DNA from 2 places in the Flocculibacter collagenilyticus genome. Region 2 is predicted to be linked to the other one. Evidence: predicted binding sites of a transcription regulator. Region 2 holds the regulator's gene; the other holds the start of a gene.

Region 1 (12,828 bases), 500 kb from region 2:
AACTGCTCTACCGGAATTGCAGATTCTGATTTAAGACCTGCATCTACTAGTACTACGCTGTTCTCGATCGCAACGATAGTACCTTTAACGATAGCACCAGGGCGAGTTTCAATTGTTTGTAAACTTTCTTCAAAAAGTTGAGCAAAATTTTCAGTCATTCTGTTCGTAATTTCTATATTTAGCCACCATTGCGTTCCAGCAATTGTGGGTTTAGTAAAAACTCATTACATCCTTGCTAATGAGACCGGTTAATTAGCTACTTGATTTAACTTCTCGTGTACTACATCAAGTAGATTATCCAACACTTCGTCGATACTTAACTCAGTAGAATCAAGCACTAGTGAATCTTCGGCTGGCTTTAATGGCGCAACTTCACGATTCATATCTCTTTCATCCCTTTGTTGAATATCTTCTAAAAGGCGCCCGAGTGTAACATCATGGCCCTTTTCTTTCAACTCTAAATATCTACGATTGGCGCGCTCTTCAGCCGATGCAGTTAAGAATATTTTAACTTCAGCATGAGGAAAAACGACGGTTGCCATGTCGCGTCCATCAGCAACTAATCCAGGCGATTGCTGGAAAGCACGCTGACGTCTAAGTAATGCTTCACGAACACGAGGTAACGAAGCAACTTTAGAAGCAACCGCACCAACTTCTTCAGTGCGTATACTATTAGTTACATCTTCACCTTCTAGTATAATCTTTGCGTTACCCGTTTTTTCATCTGTTGTGAATTGAACATCTAAATGAGCTGCAATTGGCACAAGTGCCTCTTCATTGCTTGGCTCTACATTATGATGAACTGCCGCGAGGGCAAGCACTCGATAGATAGCGCCGCTATCAAGAATTGACCAGCCTAATTTGTCTGCTAAAAGTCGACATACGGTACCTTTACCTGCACCACTTGGACCATCAATTGCGATTACCGGAGCACTGCTTTGCATATTCATCTTTCTCCTGAAATAAAAACGGCGGTCATTATACGTGAAACTAGCTTAACTTTCGCCATAAAATTACATCTTTAATGTAACGAGTTTTTATTTTGCCACTGAACTAAGTTTTTCAAAATATGATGGAAATGTCTTTGCGGTACATTCAGGTTCATTAATTGTTACTGCAGTATCACTTAGCGCGACCAATGAAAAACACATTGCTATACGGTGGTCATTATAGGTGTCAATCTCGGCATGCGCTAAGTTTTGTGGTGGAGTTATTGAAATATAATCGTGCCCTTCATCCACAATGGCACCAACTTTTTTAAGCTCGGTTGCCATAGCAGCTAACCGATCCGTTTCTTTTACGCGCCAATTATAAATGTTACGTATCGTTGTTGTGCCTTTGGCAAACAGTGCCGTTGTTGCAATCGTCATAGCTGCATCAGGAATATGGTTCATATCCATATCAACAGCATTAAGTGGTTGTCCAGTGACCGAAATTGAATTGTCATCCCATTCAACCTTTGCACCCATTTCAGCCAGCACATCAGCAAACGCCTTATCACCTTGCACGCTTTTTTTGCCTACGCCATGTACCGTAATTGTGCCACCTTTAATGGCAGCAGCTGCAAGGAAGTACGACGCTGAAGAGGCATCACCTTCAACCATGTATTCATTTGGAGACAGGTAACGCTGCTCTCCTGGAATACGAAATACTTGATAATTTTCATTATGAACAACTGCACCAAATCGTTCCATAATGTCGATTGTTATATCAATGTATGGCTTAGAAACTAACTCACCTTTAATTTCAATTTTAGTTTCATGTTGAAGTAACGGCGCTACCATTAATAACGCGGTTAAAAATTGACTCGAAATAGAACCGTCAACTGTAATGGTATTTCCTGTTAATGTAGTACCAGTAATATCTAATGGTGGATAACCATCACTTTCAACATAGTTAATTTTGGCGCCTAATTGATTTAACGCGTCAACTTGATGCTTAATAGGACGCTCTTTCATCCTTTCTTCGCCAGTCAATAATACCTTGCCTTGACTGGCTGCTAATACAGCGCACAAAGGTCGCATAGCGGTACCAGCATTACCTAAATACAGCTCCAAAGGTTCAGGTATGTTAAATAGCCCACCATTTCCCTCTACCGTACATTGCGTTTTATCTTCACTTAATTGATAGCTAACACCTAACTGAGAAAGCGCATTAAGCATGTGGCTAATATCATCACTGTCTAATAAATTAGTGATAGTCGTCGTGCCATGCGCTAACGCTGCCAATAGTAGAGCTCGGTTTGATAAACTCTTAGAGCCGGGTAATTGCACGTTACCGCTTACATGAGCAATGGGAGATAAAGTTAGTTGGTTCATAGTACCTTGCCTTCAAACTCGTGCATAAACTTAACCAATGCTTTGACGCCTTCTAAAGGCATCGCGTTGTATATACTGGCACGCATACCACCAACAGAACGATGGCCTTCTAATGCCAATAAGCCTTGTTGCTCTGACTCTGCAAGGAATTGTTGATTTAAACTTTCATCGGCAAGCTGAAACGGTACATTCATTATTGAACGATTCTGTTCACTAATTGCGTTGCGGTACAGTTTGCTATTATCAATATAGTCGTATAGTAAACGTGCTTTTTCGGCGTTAACTTGCTCAACTTCAGATACGCCACCTTGTTCAAGTAACCATTCGAACACGACGCCTGCTAAATACCATGAAAACGTTGGGGGCGTATTAAACATGCTATTGTTTTCGTATGCTAATTGATAATCTTGAATACACGGGATAGCCGTTTGTTTATTGCCGATGATGCTTTTACGTATAACAACTATTGATAAGCCAGAAGGACCTATATTTTTTTGAGCACCTGCGTAAATTACATCAAACTGATTCACGTCTATTTCTTTTGACAAAATATTTGATGACATGTCAGCAACGATCAGTTGATCGTTAAATGAAGGTACTTCATTTATCTCAATACCATCTACGGTTTCATTAGTACAATAATGAATGAACTTAGCGTTATTGTTTAGGTCCCACTGTGAAACTGGAGTAGTAGATAATTTACCATCTACTCGCTGAATAACATTACAGGCATGAGTTTGACAAAATTTCTGAGCTTCAATTTCTGCGGTTTTAGACCAGGTGCCACTCACAATGTAGTTGCCAATTTGGTCTGACGCGCTCGTTAAATTTAGCGGAACGGCAGAGAACTGACCTCTACCACCACCGTGCATAAATAGCACCGCGTATTCATCACTAATTCCCATCAATTTGCGTAAGTTTTCTTCTGCGCGCTCTGCCACAGATAAAAACGCAGGACTACGGTGGCTAACTTCCATAATTGAGCAGCCAAGGTTTTGCCAATTAATAAACTCTTTTTGTGCTTTTTCCATAACAGCAGCGGGTAACATCGCAGGTCCCGCACAGAAATTGTAAACTGACATTAATACTCCTCAAATAAATTTTATACTCAAAATTGAATTGCATGTATGAAGATATGTTTTGAATTATCGTGCATATTCAAAATTAGGTTGATTAAAACAAAAAACGAGCGGGATAAGCCGCTCGTTTTCTTAATAGTTTATAAACTACTCTTCGTTTGAACCATCGACGTTATTAGCGTCTTCAGGTCCATTTTCTGGATGCTGTTGCTGAGCTGATGTTTCTTCGCTACCTACTTCAGTTGCGTTTTCATCATCTTCATCAATTTGTTCATCAGAACATTGCATCTCATCGATTCTTTGTAAGCCAACTACATGTTCGTTTTCAGCAGTTCGAATTAGAATCACACCTTGTGTGTTTCTGCCTACTACTGACACTTCATGAACACGTGTACGTACTAATGTACCTTGGTCACTAATTAACATCATTTCATCATTATCTGTAACCTGAATAGCACCTACAACGTTACCATTTCTTTCAGATACTTTTATTGAAACAACGCCTTGAGTTGCACGGCTCTTGGCTGGGTATTCTTCTAGTGGTGTACGCTTACCGTAACCATTTTCAGTTACCGTAAGAATTTGTCCTTCATCATTTGGAATGATAAGTGACTTAACCGTATCACCTTCTTTAAGTTTAATACCTCTTACACCTGCGGCTGTTCTTCCCATTGGACGCAGAGCAAGCATCTCTTCACCTGTTTCAGGGTCGATTTTAACTTCACCTGTTTCAGAATCTCTTACTTTTTCGTTAAAACGAACAACTTTACCAAAAGCAGAGAATAGCATGATGTCGTTTTCACCATTTGTGATATCTGCACCAATAAGTTGATCATCATCACGAAGGTTAACAGCTATAATACCGTTCGCTCTTGGGCGAGAGTATGCAGTTAGTGGTGTTTTCTTAACGGTACCTTGCGCAGTTGCCATTAAGATGTATTTATTTTCTTCGTACTCTCTAACAGGAAGAATCGTGGTAATTTTCTCGCCTTCATCTAAAGGCAATAAATTAACGATAGGCTTGCCTCTTGCCGTACGCGTTGCCAGCGGTAATTGGTAAACTTTTAACCAATATAATTTACCAGCATTAGAGAAACATAAGATGGTGTCATGCGTATTAGCTACCAATAGTTTTTCGATGAAATCTTCGTCTTTCATCTTAGTTGCTGACTTACCTTTACCACCACGACGCTGAGCTTCATAGTCAGATAATGGCTGGTACTTACAGTAACCTTCATGTGATAGTGTTACGACAACATCTTCTTCAGAAATTAAGTCTTCAAGACTAATGTCGTGTGAAGCAGCTTGAATATCTGTTCTTCGCTCATCACCATATACTGTTTTCACTTCAACTAGTTCGTCACGAATAACTTCCATTAAACGGTCTGGACTAGCAAGAATGTGTAATAACTCAGCAATTAAATCTAATAGCTCTTTGTATTCGCCAATAATTTTTTCGTGTTCAAGACCAGTAAGTTTATGTAAACGTAAGTCTAAAATGGCTTGTGCTTGCTGTTCAGTTAAGAAATATAACCCGTCACGAATACCGAATTCTGGCTCTAACCACTCAGGACGTGAAGGATTATCTTCACCCGCACGCTCAATCATTGCTTGAACAGCACCTAAGTCCCAACCTTTAGCTGTTAATGCAATTTTTGCTTCAGCCGGTGTTGGTGATGTTTTAATAAGCTCAATAATAGGATCGATATTAGCAAGTGCGATCGCTAAACCTTCTAAGATATGTGCTCTGTCGCGGGCTTTTCTTAGGTCATATACAGTTCTACGTGTAACAACTTCGCGGCGGTGAGTAACAAATGCTTCAAGCATTTCTTTTAGATTGAATAGCTTAGGCTGGCCATCTGCTAAGGCAACTAAGTTCATGCCGAATACAGTTTGCATTTGTGTTTGCGCATATAAGTTGTTAAGAATAACTTCGCCAACTTCGCCGCGCTTCACTTCAATAACAATACGCATTCCGTCTTTATCAGACTCATCACGTAATGCACTGATGCCTTCAATCTTTTTATCTTTAACTAATTCTGCAATTTTTTCGATTAGACGCGCTTTGTTAACTTGATATGGTATTTCACTAACAACAATAGTTTCGCGGTTAGTTTTTTCGTTAACTTCTATTTCAGCGCTGGCGCGCATATAAACTTTACCACGACCCGTTTTATATGCGTCTTCAATGCCTTTTTTACCATTGATAATAGCAGCAGTTGGGAAGTCTGGACCTGGAATATATTCCATCAACTCATCAATTGTGATGTCTTGATTTTGAATTAACGCAAGGCAGCCATTAATCACTTCATTTAAATTATGAGGTGGGATGTTTGTTGCCATACCAACAGCAATACCAGAAGAGCCATTCACTAATAACGCTGGCACCTTAGTAGGTAACACTGCAGGAATATTTTCAGTTCCGTCATAGTTAGGAACAAAGTCGACAGTTTCTTTACCTAAATCTGCTAATAGTTCGTGCGCAATTTTAGCCATTCTGATTTCGGTATAACGCATTGCTGCCGCGGCATCGCCATCAACAGAACCAAAGTTACCTTGACCATCAACTAACATGTAACGAAGAGAGAAAGGTTGAGCCATACGAACAATGGTGTCGTAAACTGCGCTATCACCATGAGGGTGATATTTACCGATTACGTCACCAACAATACGTGCAGATTTTTTGTAAGGTTTGTTCCAGTCGTTGCTTAATTCGTTCATTGCAAATAGAACGCGGCGATGGACAGGTTTTAAGCCATCTCTAACGTCTGGTAAGGCACGACCAACGATTACGCTCATTGCATAATCTAGATACGAGTTTTTTAACTCATCTTCAATGTTGATCGGAAGAATTTCTTTTGCCAAATCTGTCATATAAAGAATATTCCCTGATACTCAATTTTACTACTATACAAGCGATGAAAAGGAGTCTCATCACTTAATAAGAAGATAATTATTATTTTAAATAAGACAGCAATTCTAACACAATATAACTACTGATCTAGTCTTTTATAGGCGCTAGAAATTTAAGCGCAAATATAAAATTTTAATGAGTTAATTCACTAAAAAAAGTAAGATAGCTAAAATTCTAATTTTTACAGTATATGTCATGACTCAAATAGAAAAACTTACCCACCCAAATGTAGATTTAACCGAAATTGCAAAATTTGAAAGTATCGCGTCGCGTTGGTGGGATTTAGACGGTGAGTTTAAGCCCCTACATGAAATTAACCCGTTAAGGTTAGACTTTATCGCTGACAACTGTAATGGCCTATTTGATAAAACAATATTGGATGTTGGCTGTGGAGGCGGAATTTTAGCTGAAAGCATGGCTAAACTTGGCGCTAATGTTACAGGCATCGATATGGGTGAAGAGCCATTACAGGTTGCTCGCCTGCATGGATTAGAAGCTAATGTTAAAGTGTCTTATGAAAAAACAACCGCTGAAGAATTTGCTATTGAGCATCCAGAGCAATTTGATGTTGTGACCTGTATGGAAATGCTTGAGCACGTCCCCTACCCTGAACAAATTATTCAGTCGTGTGCAAGTTTAGTAAAACCCGGTGGAAAGGTGTTTTTTTCAACATTAAATAAAACCTTAAAATCTTATTTATTTGCAATTGTCGGTGCAGAAAAAGTATTAAAGCTTGTACCAGACGGCACGCATGACCATAAGAAGTTTATTAAACCGTCAGTACTCATCAACTGGGCAGAACAAGCAGGACTCAAAGTCAAAGGGATCACCGGCTTAAGTTATAATCCGTTGAATCAAACTTACTCATTAGGCAATGATGTTGATGTTAACTACATTTTGCATTGCGAGAAGCTAATATAATGACGACCAAAAGCAACAACATAACCCAAACCACAAAATCTTATGAATGTGTGTTATTCGATTTAGACGGCACATTACTAGACACAGCTGATGACTTAGGTGGTGCATTAAATATAGTACTAGCGAAACATGGTTTTAACGCTGTTCCAGCAAAACAATATAGACTTGAGGCTTCTAACGGTTCTGCAGGACTACTAAAGTTAGGTTTTGGCGATAAATTGGCAGAATATGACTTCAATGTTTTAAAACAAACTTTCCTAGCAGAATATGAAGCGAATATTGCGACGCATTCAAGGTTGTATGACGGCGTCGAACAATGCATTCAATTTTTAGAAGCTAATAATATTAGCTGGGGGATTGTGACTAATAAACCAGCATATCTGACAGAATTATTAATTGAAAAAATTAGCTTTTTACAAAAAGCCAACGTTGTGGTTTGCGGAGACACGTTACCTGTTGCAAAACCTCATCCCGATCCCATTTTACATGCAACGCAGCAGTTAAGTATGAATACTGACGCTACTTTATATGTAGGTGACGCATTACGTGACATGCAAGCCGGTAAGGCCGCTAACATGGATACATGCGCAGCATTATGGGGCTATGTTAGTGAAGATGAAGTACATAGCTGGCCTGCAGATTATATATTGAGCGATATTTCTCAGCTTACAACTATTGTGCAATGATTTTCACCTATCTTAAGATGACTTACGTTACAACTTTTTTTAGGTCATAAAGTACAGAATTAGTCAAAAAAAAGGCTTGAATTTTTTCATGAAATTCGAGCTTTTTTTTTCATAAAAAAAGTTTGTTTTTTTTTAATTGGTCTTGCTATTTTCGCCTGAGAAAAGTCCGCTTGATTTGATGGGTTAGTAGCTACTAACATGGTTATTTTTCATCAAGCAAGGCAACTTGAAAAAATCCAATTTCCACTCTATCTTGTGATTCCGTACCGAGTTACCCCTATATGTAGTGTATATTCAATTATCGGTAGGTTTTTAACCTATCCATAATTCTTCAACACGCTGTGCGCTAATAAAATAATAAATACGTATAGGGTAATAATACGAATCAAGATTAATATTTGTTTTTATTTACGCCTCACATCACTAATTTAGTAATGCAATTTTGTCTTGCATGGAATTAGCGAGCTGAGGTCGTTGTTAATCAATTACTTAATCTAATTTGTACGTAAATCACACAATAAAAATTAACCAATAAACCTCATATTGATATTGTAGGCAGGTAACATGAATCAAAGTTTGTCCGTTACTAAACGTGATGGTAATAAGGAACCGTTAGATCTTGATAAAATCCACCGTGTTATCACTTGGGCCGCTGAAGGTTTAAGTAATGTTTCTGTTTCTCAAGTAGAAATAAAATCACATATACAGTTTTACGATGGCATTAAAAGTGAAGACATTCATGAAACCATTATTAAAGCAGCGGCAGACTTAATCTCTAAAGAAACGCCTGACTACCAATATTTGGCAGCAAGATTAGCTATTTTCCACCTAAGAAAAAAAGCGTATGGGCGTTTTGAGCCGCCAACGCTATACCAACATGTTGTGGGGATGGTAGAGAAAAACCGTTACGACTCTCACATTCTTGCAGATTATTCAAAAGCTGAATTAGATGAAATGGATAGCTTTTTAGATCACAGCCGCGATCTTAATTTTAGCTATGCAGCCGTTAAACAGCTTGAAGGTAAATACCTTGTTCAGAATCGTGTTACTGGCGATATTTTTGAAAGTGCACAGTTCTTATATATCCTAGTTGCGGCATGTTTGTTCTCTAAATACGATAGGTCTAATCGTATGGATTACATTCGTCGTTTTTACGATGCAACATCTCAGTTCAAAATATCGTTGCCAACTCCAATTATGGCAGGCGTAAGAACACCTACCCGCCAATTTAGTTCATGTGTACTTATTGAATGCGACGATAGCCTAGATTCAATTAATGCCACAGCAAGCTCCATTGTCAAATACGTAAGCCAACGCGCAGGAATTGGCATTAACGCAGGTAGAATCCGTGCATTAGGTAGCACTATTCGTAACGGTGAAGCATTTCATACAGGCTGTATTCCGTTTTATAAGTATTTTCAAACAGCGGTTAAAAGCTGTTCGCAAGGTGGTGTGCGCGGTGGTGCTGCAACTTTGTTTTATCCACTATGGCATTTAGAAGTAGAATCGTTATTAGTACTTAAAAACAACCGCGGTGTTGAAGAAAACCGTGTGCGTCACATGGATTACGGCGTTCAGTTTAATAAAACGATGTATTCGCGCTTGATTAAAGATGATTACATTACATTATTTAGTCCTTCAGATGTGCCAGGTTTATACGATGCCTTCTTTGAAGACCAAGATAAATTTGAAGCGTTGTATGTGAAATACGAAAACGACTCTTCAATACGCAAGAAAAGAATTAAAGCATTAGAGCTATTTTCTTTGTTTATGCAAGAGCGTGCCAGCACTGGCCGCATTTATTTGCAAAACGTTGACCACTGTAATACGCACAGCCCATTTGATTCTAAAGTAGCGCCAGTTAAACAATCTAACTTATGTTTGGAAATTGCCTTACCTACTAAACCGCTGAATAACATTAACGATGAAAATGGTGAAATTGCACTTTGTACACTTTCTGCATTTAACTTAGGCGCGATTAACTCGCTTGATGATTTAGAAGAATTAGCTGATTTAGCAGTCAGAGCGCTAGATAGTTTGTTGGACTATCAAGATTATCCGATGGAAGCGGCTCGTCAAGGTTCGATGGCACGTCGTACATTAGGTATTGGTGTTATCAACTATGCCTACTATTTAGCTAAAAATGGCGTTAAATATTCTGACGGCAGTGCAAATGGTTTAACGCATAAAACCTTTGAAGCGATTCAATATTACCTATTAAAGGCATCTAATAATTTAGCCAAAGAAGTAGGTGCTTGCCCTAAATTTCATGAAACAACGTATGCAAAAGGCTTGCTACCAATTGATACGTATAAAAAAGATTTAGACCAAATTTGTGATGAGCCACTTCATCTTGACTGGAATACACTACGTACAGATATTGTTGAGCACGGTTTAAGAAACTCAACACTTTCAGCGTTAATGCCATCTGAAACGTCGTCACAAATTTCGAATGCTACAAACGGTATTGAACCACCGCGCGGTCATATTTCAGTTAAATCTAGTAAAGACGGTGTACTCAAACAAGTAGTACCGGAATATGACAAACTCAAAGATGCGTATGAATTATTGTGGGATATTCCAAATAATAATGGATACATTCAACTAGTTGGGTTAATGCAAAAGTTTGTTGACCAAGCAATTTCAGCAAATACTAATTATGATCCAAATAAATTTGATCAAGGCAAAGTTCCTATGAAGCTGTTAATCAAAGACTTATTAACCGCTTACAAGATGGGTTTAAAAACCTTGTACTATCATAATACCCGTGACGGTGCATCTGATGAGCAAGAAGAATTAAAAGTCGAAAAAGAAGACGATGATTGCGCAGGCGGTGCTTGTAAAATATAACGAATAACAGGCTGTCTGATGGCAGCCTTATTTACTTAAGGCTTTAGGGCATTTATTAATGAAGTTTACTACGTTCAATCCAACAAATAATAATCCTTTATTAGAGCCGATGTTTTTCGGCAACCCTGTTAATGTTTCGCGTTATGATCAGCAAAAACATGCTATTTTTGAAAAATTAATCGAAAAGCAATTATCGTTCTTTTGGCGTCCAGAAGAAGTAGATGTGAGTAAAGATCGTATCGACTTTCAGCAGATGACGAATAGCGAACGTCATATCTTTATTTCAAATTTAAAGTATCAAACACTGCTTGATTCAATTCAGGGGCGTAGTCCTAATATTGCCCTACTTCCTATTGTATCTACACCAGAACTTGAAACATGGATAGAGACTTGGGCGTTTAGCGAAACGATTCATAGCCGTTCTTACACACATATATTGCGTAACTTATTTACTGATCCTAGTGAAATATTTGAAGACATTGTATTAAACGAAGAAATTCAAAAGCGTGCTTCAGATATTTCTCAGTTCTACGACGAGCTTATTTTCTATACACAGCTTTGGCAGACACAAGGTGAAGGTACTCATACCGTTGGCGGTAAAGAGTATAAAGTTACTATGCGTAAGCTAAAAGAATTACTCTTTTTATGTGTAAACTCCGTCAATGCGCTTGAAGCGATTCGCTTCTACGTGAGTTTTGCTTGTACATTTGCGTTTGCAGAACGTGAAATGATGGAAGGCAACTCTAAAATTATTAAGCTAATTGCGCGTGATGAAAATCTTCATCTTACATCTACTCAGCATATTCTTAACTTGTGGGCGTCGGGCGAAGACGACCCTGAAATGAAAGAAATTTCTGATGAACTAGGGCCTCAAGCTTTCCAAATTTTTATGAAAGCAGTTGAACAAGAAAAGGCGTGGGCTAAGTATTTATTTAAAGACGGCTCAATGATTGGTCTTAACGAAGACATTCTTTGTCAATATGTGGAATACATTGCAAACCACCGTATGAGTGCGCTTGGTTATACACCACCGTTTGAGGTAAAAAGTAACCCACTGCCGTGGATGAATAAATACTTGGTGTCTGACAATGTACAAGTAGCCCCACAAGAGTCTGAAATAAGTTCTTACCTAGTTGGCCAAATTGATGCAGAAGTTGATGCTGCTGATTTTGGTGACTTTGACCTTTAATAGATTTAGGTTCAAGTGCCGAAGATTAAACTAAATGGTGGTGATGCTGTAGTTGAATATACAGATAACCACCCTAACCTGCTTATAGCGTTAGAAAACGAGAATATTGAAGTCAATTATCACTGCCGCGAAGGATTCTGTGGTGCATGCCGTTGTAAATTAGTATCTGGAGAAGTGGTTTATAATCTTGAGCCATTGGCATTTGTTAGAAAAGGTGAAATTTTACTGTGTTGTAGTCAGCCTACTTCTGACATTGAAATAATTGTCGAATGAAACCCACTTCATTTTATTTTCTTACTTTACCAATTCAAACCTACATACCTTATTGATTTAAAAAGCCAAATTTAGCCTACACGTAAGTTTGTTTATCGCTATCCGTGAAAAAATTACACTACGCTTGTTAATCTTTCAGCATTTTACATAAGGCTGCTGCATTTTTTAGGTAACCATTCACGCAGCTATACAATAATTATAGAAATACGTAAAATATTTTACTTTTTAGATATCAACAACTTACATGTGGTGTTTTTTGTTTTTCTAGATTTTTTCCTGCTATTAAAACAACTTGGCCTAGAGCCTGCACTATCTAAACTGTACACAACAAAAATTGTTAACACTAAGAAAGGAGCACACTATGTCAAACCAAGTTGAGCATATTACCGATATTATCCAAGTTCTTAACAGTGGTATTGAATTTTACACAGAGGCACAAAAGAAAGTTGACGATAGCGCACTAGCGGGTGTTTTCTCTCGTATGGTTAATGTAAAAACCATCGCAAAAGAGCAATTACAACCATTTGCAATTATTGAAGAAGGCGAGCGTGAAGATGGTTCTTCATTCGCGGTTGAAGCTCGTAAGTATTACACAAAA
Region 2 (12,828 bases):
TATCACCATCACTACTCTTTTATTCAGAAACGTATTCAACTAACTCTAAACCAAACCCTGAAAGCGCATGGTATTTTTTAGGACTACTTAACAAACGCATTTTTTTAACGCCAAGTTGAGCCAAAATTTGCGAACCAACACCTACGTTTCTTGACGTTCCAGACCACTTAGCGCGAGGTTGAGCCACGCCCTGATCTTCTGCTTCAAACGCTTTAACCCGTGCAATAATATCTTCAGTAGTGTCGTGCTCTGCAAGTAACACAAGCACACCGTCATCTTTCTGAATACGCTGCATGGCATTTTGCAGTGTGAAACTACGATTGACTGAACGGTCTGATAATAATAAGTCACTGAATGTATTTAGTAAATGTACACGCACTAAGGTCGCATTTTCAGGCTCTATTTCACCTTTTGACAATGCGAAATGTACTTGGCCATCAATGGTGTCTTTAAACGTTGTTAAATCAAAATCACCAAACTCGGTTGGCAATTTACACTGCGCCACTTTTTCTATTGTAGTTTCGTTATGGTTACGATATTCAATTAAATCGGCAATTGTGCCCATTTTAATATCGTGCTTTTCAGCAAATTTTTCTAAATCTGGACGACGCGCCATTGTGCCGTCATCATTTAAAATTTCTACAATGACACCGGCTGGCTCAAGCCCAGCTAATCGAGCTAAATCGCAGCCAGCTTCCGTATGCCCTGCGCGTGTTAATACACCACCATCTTGTGCTTTTAATGGGAAAATATGCCCTGGCTGTACAACATCACTGGGTTTTGCATCTCTTGCCACTGCAGCTTTAATAGTGCGAGCACGGTCAGCTGCCGAAATACCTGTTGTTACCCCTTCTGCGGCTTCAATTGATACCGTAAAGTTAGTTGAAAATTGCGCATTATTTTCATCAACCATTAATGGCAAATTTAACTGCTGACAGCGCTGTTTAGTCAGTGTAAGGCAAATAAGACCTCGACCATGTGTTGCCATAAAGTTGATTGCTTCTGGCGTGACATAATCTGCCGCCATAATCAAATCACCTTCATTCTCACGGTCTTCATCATCCATTAGGATAACCATTTTTCCATTTTTGATATCTTCGATAAGTTCTGCAGGGGTATTGAGTGACATCTTAGACCTTATATTTGCGTTTAGTTGTGTAGAGTAAAATGTTTAATAGTTTTCTTAAAATTTATTTCAAAAAGCCAGAGCGAGATAATAAGTCCATCGTCACATTATCCTTATTATGCTCTGTTGAAGACTGCTCTTTATGCGTTAGTAGCTTTTCAACGTACCTAGCCATCACATCGATTTCTAGGTTAACTAAGCTACCCACTTTTAATTGGCTAATTGTTGTTTCTTGCGCTGTGTGCGGCACAATCGTTAATTTAAATTGCGTTTGCTCAACATCATTCACTGTTAGGCTAATGCCATCTATAGTGATGGAGCCTTTTTCAACGATATATTTAGTTAAATGGGAGGGAGCCGACAACCAATATTCTACAGCCCGCCCTAAGTTCTGTATTTTTTCTACTTTTGCAACACCATCAACATGCCCACTAACAATGTGGCCACCAAGTCTGGTGGTTGGTAAAAGGGCTTTTTCTAAGTTAACAGTTTGTCCAGCACTGTAATGTGCAAAGCCTGTTTTATTAATGGTTTCAACAGAAACATCAGCTTCAAACGTATTTTCATTAAACGCCACAACGGTTAAACACACCCCGTTTGTGGCAATACTATCGCCTAAATTAACATCGCTTAAATCAAGTTCACCTGTTGCAACTTCTACGCGAAAATCATCACCATATTGACGGATTGAGTTAATCGAGCCAACCGCTTCAATGATACCTGTAAACATTCAGTGAACCTTTTAATGTGTTAAATTTATCTTTTGGACTGAGGAATAAGGCGATACTTCATATCATCCCCCACTTGTGTTAATTCAGTTTTTGAAAAGTGTAATACGTTTTCCATATCACTTATGGGGGCAAGTGTAAGCATATCCAAGGCTTTATCGCCAAGTAACTTTGTTGCTTGATATAAAATTAACTCGTCAACTAAGTTTTGCTGCATAAATTGCCCACATAACGTAGCGCCCGCTTCAAGCCAAACATTATTTAGCCCCGCAGCACCACACCATGTTAGTAACGCAGTTAAATCTACTTTTCCTTGCGAATTAGCTTCTAGTTCAACTTCTTCAACATGTTCAGGCCATTGGTAACTAGATTGACAGGTTGATTGATTATCAGGCTTAGTACGCACCAACACGATTTTACTTAATACAGAAAATAACGCTAAATCAGGTGTTAGGCGATGCTGGCTGTCGATGATAATTCTAACCGGCTGCCTTCTTAACTGCTCATCAATAGCATTTAATTTGAGGTGTGTTTGCCAACGAACGTTTAACTTAGCATCGTCTTGAAGCACAGTATCAGCACCTGACAAAATTGCGCACGATTGCGCACGGTGTAACTGAACATCGTTGCGGGCTTCTGGACCTGTGATCCATTTACTAAGGCCGTTTTCAAGTGCCACTTTACCATCAAGACTAATTGCTAATTTTGCCGTTAAAAACGGTAAACCTGTTTTCATTCGTTTGATAAAGCCCGGATTAAGCGCTTCCGCTTGCGCTGTTAATAATCCAGTATCAACACTTATGCCTGCCTCAGTAAGTATTGACAATCCCCGACCACTGACCTGTGGATTAGGGTCTACCATTGCAACCACCACTCTTGCTACTTTGGCATCCACCAATGTTTTAGCGCATGGCGGTGTTCGGCCGTAATGACTACATGGCTCAAGCGTAACGTAACAGGTAGCACCTTCCGCCTGCGCCATAGCTTGTTTTAATGCATTAACTTCCGCATGAGGGCCACCCGCATAAAAGTGCGCGCCCTCACCGATTATCTGGTTATTTTTTACAATCACGCAGCCAACATTAGGATTGGGCGATGTAGTAAATTGCCCTTGCTTTGCAAGGTGAATGGCACGAACCATCATTTCATAATCAAATTTATTAAAGTGCATTATATTAGCTCATTTAATATTGCTAGTTCTGTTACGGGTTAGCTTTTACTGATTAGCTTTTACTGATCAAGCTTAGCAATTTCTTCACCAAACTCTTTCACATCTTCAAATGAACGATATACCGAAGCAAACCGCACATACGCCACTTTATCTAGCTCTTTTAACCCTTCCATAATGAATTGACCAATTAACTTACTATCTACTTCACGCTCGCCAGTGGCTCTTAACTTGGCAAATATTTTATTAATCTCTAGCTCGATTGCTTCAGTATCAACTGGGCGTTTTTCTAACGCTCTTTGCATACCATTGCGCAGCTTGTCTTCATTAAATGGTTCACGCGAGCCGTTTTGTTTTACCACTTTAGGCATTACAAGCTCAGCACTTTCAAAGGTGGTAAAACGCTCTTTACAATCAGAACATTCACGACGACGCCTAACTTGGTGGCCATCTGCAACCAAACGAGAGTCAATCACTTTAGTTTCGTGCGTACTACAAAAAGGGCAATGCATCCGCTGTTTCTCTATTTATTACTTTATTTTACAAATTGAAGCAAAAACGGCCGCTAATGCGGCCGAAATATTAATGGTTATGCTTGTACATAGTATTACGAATTATGCGTATACAGGAAACTCGCTACATAATGCTTTTACTTTTTCACGAGTTGCTTCAACCACTGACTCATCATCAGGGTGGTTAACCAAGCCATCAATTACATCGCAAATAAACCCTGCAACCATACCAGCTTGTTCTTCTTTGAAGCCACGACGTGTAATTGCAGGTGTGCCTAGTCTTAATCCAGACGTAACAAATGGCGAGCGTGGGTCATTCGGTACCGAGTTTTTATTCACTGTGATATACGCACGGCCAAGAGCAGCGTCAGCATCTTTACCAGTAATATCTTTATCAATTAAGTCAACTAAGAATAAGTGGTTATCAGTACCATTAGATACAATTTTATATCCACGTTCTTGCATAACACTTACCATTGCTTTAGCGTTTTTCAATACTTGTGCTTGGTAGTCTTTAAATTCTGGCTGCAATGCTTCTTTAAACGCAACAGCTTTAGCAGCAATTACATGGCATAACGGGCCGCCTTGTCCACCTGGGAATACCGCGCTGTTTAATTTTTTGTAGATATCTTCATCATCACAAGCCGAAACAATTAAGCCGCCACGCGGGCCAGCTAAAGTCTTATGAGTAGTTGTAGTTACAACATGAGCATGTGGTAAAGGGTTAGGATAAAGACCAGCAGCAACTAAACCAGCAACATGAGCCATATCAACTAATAAGTATGCCTCTACTTTGTCTGCTATTTCACGGAATTTCTTCCAATCTACAATACCTGAATATGCAGAAAAACCCGCAATAATCATTTTAGGTTTATGTTCAAGTGCTAAACGCTCTACTTCAGCGTAATCAATTTCGCCTGTCTCTTCGCTTAGACCATATTGGATAGCGTTATACAGCTTACCTGAAAAGTTTACATGCGAACCATGTGTTAAATGACCTCCATGCGCCAAGCTCATTCCAAGTACCGTATCACCCGCGTTTAATAACGCTTGAAATACCGCTGAATTCGCTTGTGAACCAGCATGTGGTTGCACATTTGCGTAAGTCGCACCAAATAATTCTTTTGCACGCGCAATCGCTAAGTCTTCAGCAATATCTACATGCTCACACCCGCCATAGTAACGTTTATGCGGATAACCTTCAGCGTACTTGTTTGTTAACTGTGAGCCCTGTGCTTGCAATACCCTAGGACTAGTGTAGTTCTCCGATGCAATTAGCTCGATATGCTCTTCTTGACGAGTAACCTCATCTTCCATCGCTTGCCATAATTCAGGATCAAAATCTGCAATATTCATGTCACGAGTTAACATATACGTTCCTCTGTTTGGAATTAACAAAAATGTATTTGAATGCGTTGGCGGGCATTTTACGCACTATTAATGAAGTTGCCTATAGCAAAGAAAAAATATTCTACAACAAAGTGATATTCATCAATGAAAATAAAAAATCAATCACAATAGCAGTGTAGCGGAGAAAGCCTTATACATGGGTTAAGCGTCGGTTGGTTAAACGTAGGTCGGTTAAGCGAAGCGCCACCCGACAAATTAATCCGACGTACGGCCGTCAGCGAAAAATACACAAAAGTGTTCATAGTTTTCAAATAGCTTATAGATGGTGTGGACTCCCTTATTCGCTTCAGTCAAATCAGCATGAAATACACATGAAAACTGATCAAACAAAAGTACATCTGTGTTATTAAATGTTGACAAATCAAGCTGGACAGCATCTCTATTGTTAAAAGGCCTTTCAACATATACAACTAATAGTGAATATCGCTTTAACGCTTCCTCTATAGCACCTTCACATATCCGCCTATTTAAACCATTTACGTCCTCCAAAGAAAACAACATATCACCATAAGGTTCGAAAAAACTTATGCTATCCATTCTTTTTTACCCTTCTGAAACTCATTAATAGCGTTCAACTCTTACGTTTGGTGTGCTTATTATGCTGTATATCTGATTAAGGATATAAAGAACACTCATACAGTAGCAATAACAACACAAAATTAATGCGGTTTTTCCTACTCAGGGCGATTAACAATAATTATGCTGTAGAGATGTACTTAGATAAGTTTAAGATAATGTTATTTTGTATGCCCGTTTTACATAAAAACGCAGTATTGTAGACTGCACGCTTTTACGCAATCATTTAGTTTATCTAAACCCAAATGGTTCAGTGGCTTGTCGCCTTGATGTATTTTTCAATTGCTATAATTTCAATTGCTCTGGGTGCAGTTTCCCGAAACCTTTGCTAGTAAGTTAAGGCCACCCTAGCTTATTGAAAAGCTAAAATAATTCAACATCTTGACCTGCATCGCTTGAACCTGATGTGCTTGGTTTTGCTATTTTTTCTCGCTCTTCTATTTGAAGGCTTTCAGCTGCCAGTTGTAATTTGTCGCGTAGGTCATAAAACACTTTGCTGTCTTCATCATTATCGGTGAGGGACTTTTCTAACAGGTCATTGAAAAATGCTTCTTGAACTTCCGTTAACTCTAATTGGTGAAACGATAAGCTAACTTCGCTCACTATTTTATTTAGCATTTCTCTTTTCGATTCTTGCATGTAGGCAACTTTAACTTTTACATCATCAATAAGTTCAACTATCGATGCTTGCGCTGCTTTAATTCGCCTTTCGTTAATTAGCCCAACAAACCTCGCTTCCAGTGCTTCTATTAACACCGCTATGATGTCGATAAATATGCCGTAGTCCGCATGTTCCTCTGGCATCATGTTTTTAATAAGTAACGACACATGCTTGTCGTTTACCATCATTCGATTACCAAATTTAAACAGTCTGCCTTTAGATGCGGTTAACTCAAAGACCTGTTGTTCTATAGGACTACAATACGTATTTTTAGAGTCGAAATACACTTGCTGGTCGCCCGAGTTGAACATGATGGCGCTTGCTAGCCCACTACTTTTTAAATATTGGAATACTAGCCTGCCTAACTCCGCTTCATCGTCAGACAAGTTCATTGATTTTACTAAATTAAGGGCAGCGCCATAATTGGCTGCTTGTTTGAATGAGGTGTCAACTAGAGAGGTGAGCTCGTCTTCGCTGCTTTTTAATTTCCAAACTAACGATTGATGAACAGAGAGCACTTCAATCTTTTTCACAAATTTTGCTAAATCGAAGGGTTTTGCAATAAAGTCATCTGCCCCAACCTCAAAACATTTTAAAATGGTTTCTTCGTTATCGTCAGCGGAAATAAAGATGATAGCAGGTGGATGTGTCTCGCTTTCATTTTCTTTTAACTTTACGCACACCTCTTTACCATTCATACCACCGTCTAAATTTATGTCTAGCAATATAACTAATGGGTTTAGCGTATTAACCATTTCAAGTGCTTTTTCGCCTGTCTCCGCTTCGTGAATTGTAAACTGACCACTTAACGAGATACTGATAAGCTCTCTAATTGTTTTATCATCATCAACTACAAGTACGTCACTCTTAGGCTTATTCATGCACACTCCCTACTGTTTATTACTTAAACTGGCTGTACCCAATTATTTCTTCCGCACTCTGTAATCATAGCCCATCAATTTGAAAGCGCATGTATGGATGCTAATTATTTCAAACGAACCAGTTACTTGAGTCTTTTGCTTGGTTTTAAATGTTATCAACCTTTATTTTAGGCTGGTAATAACAAACGTCTATATTCGACGATCCCGGATAGACATAAAATTCATGCTTTAAGGATTTTGCGTCTTGAAGCCGCTGCTGGAATGGCGTTGCAGCTACATTTTGTACTGCCAGTGTTAATTGCTGTGTATTAGGCAGCTCATCACCTAATTTAGCCCATTTAATTTTCGTTTGTTTTGCTTTGTCACTAATAACCCCACCTTGTGACACCACACTCGTTAAAGAGGCGCGTTTAATTTTTTGAACATGCTCCATGCCATAAACTACACGTCCAAAAATGCTCATATTTCTATCTAGGTGGCGTGGTGCTTGGCCAATAACTATATAAAAGTCAGACGTTGCGCTATTCGGAGCTGTGCCTCTTGCCATGGCTAGCGCCCCCGGGCAGTGAATTAACCATTCTTCTTTCGTTTCATTATCTTTGCCTGCCGCAAACGCATTAATGAACCCTGCTTCATCAGCAAAAAATGCGGGGGATTGCACTGAAATAAAGTCTGACTTGGTTGGAATAGTACGAGTAAACTCTGGCGGCAATGTAGGCACATCCGATTTTTCTTCGGCTTTACCCGCTTGAGCTACAAATCCATCAATTACACGATAGAACGAGCTATTATCGTAAAATCTACTTTTAACTAAACTGGAAAACTGCGCAACGTGTTTTGGCGCAACACTTTGGCTTAAATGAATAACAACCAAGCCTGTATCTAATTGCATATAGACTAGTTCTGACTGAGGCAGGCTCGTCCAGTCTGACTGCTTTGCTTGAGCCGCTGCGGCTTGAATCATTGGCATACTGAGCACTAACACCAACCAAAAAATTTTCACATATATTTCCTTCTTTCATACTTATTATTTTGGATAACCGATATGGAAGCTATTATTTAATTTATACTTTACCTAAGTTAACCAGTTAAGGGTTGTGGTTTATTATGATTGAATTGTATTATTTTCCCACCCCAAATGGGCATAAAATAACCATCATGTTAGAAGAGTGTGGGCTTGCCTATAAAATCATACCTATCAATATATTAGAGGGTGATCAGTTTAATGAACATTTTCTAAAAATATCACCTAATAATAAAATTCCTGCCATTGTAGATTTAGATTCAGCGTATGCCAGCCATCCAATTAATATTTTTGAATCTGCTGCCATCCTAATGTATTTAGGGGTGAAAACAGGTAATTTCTTTCCTTCTGAGCCGCTTAAACGTATTCAAGTAACTGAATGGCTAATGTGGCAAATGGGCGGTTTTGGGCCAATGCTAGGACAAAACCATCACTTTGTTGAATATGCCACGGAAGATATTCCCTACGCAAAACATCGGTATATTGAAGAAGCTAAACGTTTGTATCGTGTGTTAGATAACAGGCTAAAAGGGCGAGACTATTTGTGCGATGAATATTCTATCGCAGATATGGCGGCATTTCCGTGGGCGTTGAATTGGGAAGGACAGCAAATAAACATCAATAATTACCCTCATGTACAGCAATGGATTGACTCTATAAGCACTAGAGCTGCTGTAAAGCGCGCGCTTGCCATTGAAGATCAGTTTGAGAAAGTAGACGCAATGACCGACAAACAAAAAAGTATTTTATTTAAAACCCCAAACCAGTCCAATTAGTGATACCTAAAGTAGCAGAACTGTAGACACCATATTTGCACTATAATTAATACTAATGTTCACGTAGTCGAATGCCGTGGAAAATGTATCATGAAAGCGAATAACGACGAACCTACTAAAAAAACGGCAAGTGAAGATGTACCCCTAAAGACCCCTCCCAAGCAAAATAGACGAAAAGACGATCACCCCAATAGCCAAGGCAGTATTGAACAAAATGAAGAAAAAGAAAGGGTTGCTCATCTTGAAGAAGTGATAGAACGACTTAAGTCAGACATTGAAGAGTCGTACTATCGCGTTCCTAAGCAAGAGTTTGAAAATATTACTGTAAAAAAAATATCTAGCGATGTATCACATGAATTAAATCAAAAATTACAATCATTACGTAATTGGGTGGCAGTCATTATATTAATTCTATCTTTTATGGGGATTACCCAATTTACCAATGTCACTCAAAATATTCACGACCAAACCACTCGAACTATTGATGAAAAATTTATAAAACTAAATGAAACCATGGATTCAAACTTTGAAAAAGAATTAGCAAAGTTTGAAGCGAACTTTAATCGAATTGCGCAAGAAGCCGCTCAGCAAGAAACCAAAAAACAAATTCAAACCATACGAGATGACATTCGCCTTGCGCAGCTTACAGCCTTTCAAACTAAGCTGGATGATATAAAAAAAGAATTACGACAAGACAGAAATTATAAAAGTGCATTAATTAAATTAAATTTGATACTACCCAAGGCACTCGCTTTAGGTGACAAGTCGTTAAGCCAAGCATACTTGGATGAACTATTTGGTTTAAATTTTGACCTGTTTAAATATGAAGAATTAGATAAATTGCGTGTTCAATATGAACATGATTATGAGCTTTCGTACCTTACATGGACACACGTTGCCATTGCCGATATGTTTTTATATGAAGAGTTTTATTCAACTGCCTACAAACATAGAGCGATTGAAGCAATCGACCGTGCATTAGATTTGTTCCCCAGCTATGGCGTACCTTCTATTGTTCATGTCATGCTTTTAATGATTGATCTGGAAAGAGAAGGCGGTGAATTAGCGCCAAACTTAACTAGTCAAATAAATAGAATCTTAAAGCGCCTTAGCTCAGGCTCCAGAACTGACTCCGCATATGAAGCTTATAACTATTTACAAAAACTAAAAAACGACAAAACTATGTCTATTTTTTACATGGCTTTGTATAAAAAATTCCCTAATGATATGAGTATATTAAAAGAGCGCTATCAAGCGCATGTCGATGCGCGTGCAGCAGCTAGCTTACCTAACTAACTAACTGACTAAATAACTAACTAGATGTGCCATCCACAATGCTATCCCTAAAAGAGAAACAGGTATAAATTACATTTATTTTCACTATATTAACCTTTTAGTAACTACGGGCATCTATACATCTTTCTTTACGAAACAATGTTGTATAGATTTTACTCAGCAGTATTGAGGACATTGGTTTAGATACACAGAATATCTTGCCAAAACACGGATGGTACTAGGAGGGTGTTAAACAGCTTCAGGCCGCTGATTACTGCAGTCCCAATCATGACCTGCTTAAAAAAATAATAAAATTAGCATGATAAAAATAACAAAAATTGCAGTAGCCACCATGTTCGCATCAGTAGGATTAGCTTCTATTGGTATTTCAAATCAAGCTCACGCAGGCAGCGTAAATGACTTTAAAAACAGTTGGGAAGGCAAAGCATTAGCCTTACAACGTTTAGTCGATCTTGATGCCCCTATCGCCGACAATAATATTCCAGGCACCCATAACAGTTATAACTCAGAAGTGTATCGGAGTTGTAATTTCTCTGTGGGTTGCCGCTATCTTGATCCTCAACAAAAGTACAGCATTCATGACCAATTGAGGCTTGGCGCACGCTTTATAGAAATTGACGTGCATTGGACAACAAAAATGGAAAGTCTTTTTTCATACCCTAAGCGTTTACTAATGTGCCACGGTGTGTGCAGCATTAATGACAAGTATTTTACTGAAGGTTTGAACGAAGTACGAGACTGGTTAAATAGCAGCGACAGCGAAAACCAAGTACTTATTTTATATGTAGAAGATCATATGAGCGGACGCCATGACAAAGCCTATGATCAAATTAATGACAAAATTGGCCAGTGGATATACAGAAGTAACGGCTGTGGCGCAATTCCTTCAACCTTAACAAAAGCACAAGTACTTGCCCAAGGGAAAAAAGTTATTCTGTGGGGTGACGGTGGCTGTGTTAATAATACCAACTGGAAAACGACCGCATTTACAGGTTTAGGCGAGATTGGCCGAATCTGGGAAGACAGAACAACAGTAGGCGGTATTGCTGATGTATTTACTGGTGGTAGCGCCGACCTAATCAATGCAAGTGATGTAACTCGCTTTTTTAAAGAAGGCGCAAACATTGTAAACCTTGACGATATGTCTCCTAACGACGGTCGCTTAGCCGCAGGTATCTGGAGCTGGGATAATCAAGAGCCTAATAACGCTGGCGATCAAGATTGTGCCGTTCAATGGGGCAATGGCCGTTGGGACGACCAGCAGTGCGGCTACACCTATCTACATGCGTGTGAAAACGCATCTTCTGGAGCTTGGTCAATATCACCTCAAACGGGCACTTGGAATGAAGGAGAACAAATGTGCCAAATGCTAGGTAACAACTGGCACTTTAGTGTTCCTACTAATAGTCGTGACAACCAGTCTCTTAAAGCGGAAAAAGATGCAGCTGGGCATAGTACTGTGTGGTTAAACCATACTGATCAACAACAAGAAGGAACTTGGCACTAATCGATAATCTTGAATCGAATTAGTTATTAGGGCTGAGTTTTATCAGCCCTAATTGTATTGGCAGTAAGCCACACAAACTAGGTATGATCTAATTCAATGTCAATTGAATAATGTCACCCTTGCTAGGCTGACGTTGTACGTAAAGAATATAATCGCCGTTGGCCTTATTATTTTCCATCTTCACGTCATACTGATGAACAAAGTTAGGCGTGTGCTTAAGCACTTGATCTTCCTGCTTATTAATTAAATTGTAGCGCCAAATACCTTGTTCAGGTTTGTAGTAAAAAACATCATTCTCAATGATGCGCCAATTTAACCAGTTAACGATATCAAAGTCTTCAATCAGCATTTCTTCTTCTTTTTCACCAAGGGGTTTAATATAGAGCCCGGGCTGATTAAATTTACTGAACACTAATTTATCGTTAAATATCCGTCCACTGTAGCCGCCACGTTGGGTAAGTTGAGTATGCTGCGAATTTGCTAAGTCTAATGACCAGAGTTGCCACTGCCCACTTTTAGTACTGCTATAAATAATGTGTTGCTTGTCTTCAATCTGATCAGTAAAGTTTGCTACATAAGCCTGCGCACTGTTATCTGCTATTTCCTTTAAGGTTTCAGTTTGGGTGTCTATCAAATACATTGCACCGTCATTGGCCAATAATAGCGTGGTATTATCTGACGACCACTCATATCGAACAAAGTGCAATTCAAATGGCCATGTAATAGTTAAAGGTTCAGCTTGATTATTGTGCTCAATCCAAATTTGCAACTCGCCATTGCGGTTAGATAAAAACGCTTTCTTTGTTCCGTCAGGGCTAACTCTTGGCATGAGTTCAAGTTGCGAGCTTCGCTGCCATACATGAGAGATATCTTCACTAAATTTCTGCGTAAGAATATGACTATTTGTATGAATATTGCTAAACCATAAATGCAGTTTGTCTACGCCATTTTTAACTACAGAGAAAGACTGAATTGCCTCCCCTACAAATAAAAAGTCGCTTAGTTGATGTTTGTTAATGTCGTAGCTCAGAAGTTTTTCGCCTTCACTCATTAATATTTGCTCACCATTGGGGTGCCATTGCACGTGTGAAGGTTTATGCGGCAGTAATTGCTGGTGAATAGCACTAAGCGTATTTAAATCTATTAAGTTAAGTTCTACTTCC

What was found. Region 2 encodes NrdR, which represses ribonucleotide reductase genes. Its sites were predicted from a motif close to AAACACNANATNTNGTGTTT; they were not measured.
Region 1: nrdA (class 1a ribonucleoside-diphosphate reductase subunit alpha) is a predicted target of NrdR. The motif match lies at 8,191-8,210, and genes of this name have one in related genera.

What each region holds. Positions count from the first base shown of each region.
Region 1 covers NZ_CP059888.1:1,936,436-1,949,263, forward strand. Annotated here, with positions in the region: gene rpsA (30S ribosomal protein S1) at 1-158, opposite strand, end outside; gene cmk ((d)CMP kinase) at 249-944, opposite strand; gene aroA (3-phosphoshikimate 1-carboxyvinyltransferase) at 1,038-2,318, opposite strand; gene serC (3-phosphoserine/phosphohydroxythreonine transaminase) at 2,315-3,400, opposite strand; gene gyrA (DNA topoisomerase (ATP-hydrolyzing) subunit A) at 3,545-6,271, opposite strand; gene ubiG (bifunctional 2-polyprenyl-6-hydroxyphenol methylase/3-demethylubiquinol 3-O-methyltransferase UbiG) at 6,507-7,232, shown strand; gene HUU81_RS08625 (HAD family hydrolase) at 7,232-7,918, shown strand; gene nrdA (class 1a ribonucleoside-diphosphate reductase subunit alpha) at 8,483-10,768, shown strand; gene nrdB (class Ia ribonucleoside-diphosphate reductase subunit beta) at 10,827-11,957, shown strand; gene yfaE (class I ribonucleotide reductase maintenance protein YfaE) at 11,973-12,230, shown strand; gene HUU81_RS08645 (ferritin-like domain-containing protein) at 12,592-12,828, shown strand, end outside.
Region 2 covers NZ_CP059888.1:2,439,467-2,452,294, forward strand. Annotated here, with positions in the region: gene ribBA (bifunctional 3,4-dihydroxy-2-butanone-4-phosphate synthase/GTP cyclohydrolase II) at 20-1,129, opposite strand; gene HUU81_RS10845 (riboflavin synthase) at 1,191-1,856, opposite strand; gene ribD (bifunctional diaminohydroxyphosphoribosylaminopyrimidine deaminase/5-amino-6-(5-phosphoribosylamino)uracil reductase RibD) at 1,883-3,025, opposite strand; gene nrdR (transcriptional regulator NrdR) at 3,085-3,534, opposite strand; gene glyA (serine hydroxymethyltransferase) at 3,637-4,905, opposite strand; gene HUU81_RS10865 (hypothetical protein) at 5,140-5,481, opposite strand; gene HUU81_RS10870 (response regulator) at 5,884-7,062, opposite strand; gene HUU81_RS10875 (peptidylprolyl isomerase) at 7,208-8,065, opposite strand; gene HUU81_RS10880 (glutathione binding-like protein) at 8,170-8,862, shown strand; gene HUU81_RS10885 (hypothetical protein) at 8,953-10,158, shown strand; gene HUU81_RS10890 (phosphatidylinositol-specific phospholipase C domain-containing protein) at 10,457-11,665, shown strand; gene HUU81_RS10895 (winged helix-turn-helix domain-containing protein) at 11,754-12,828, opposite strand, start outside.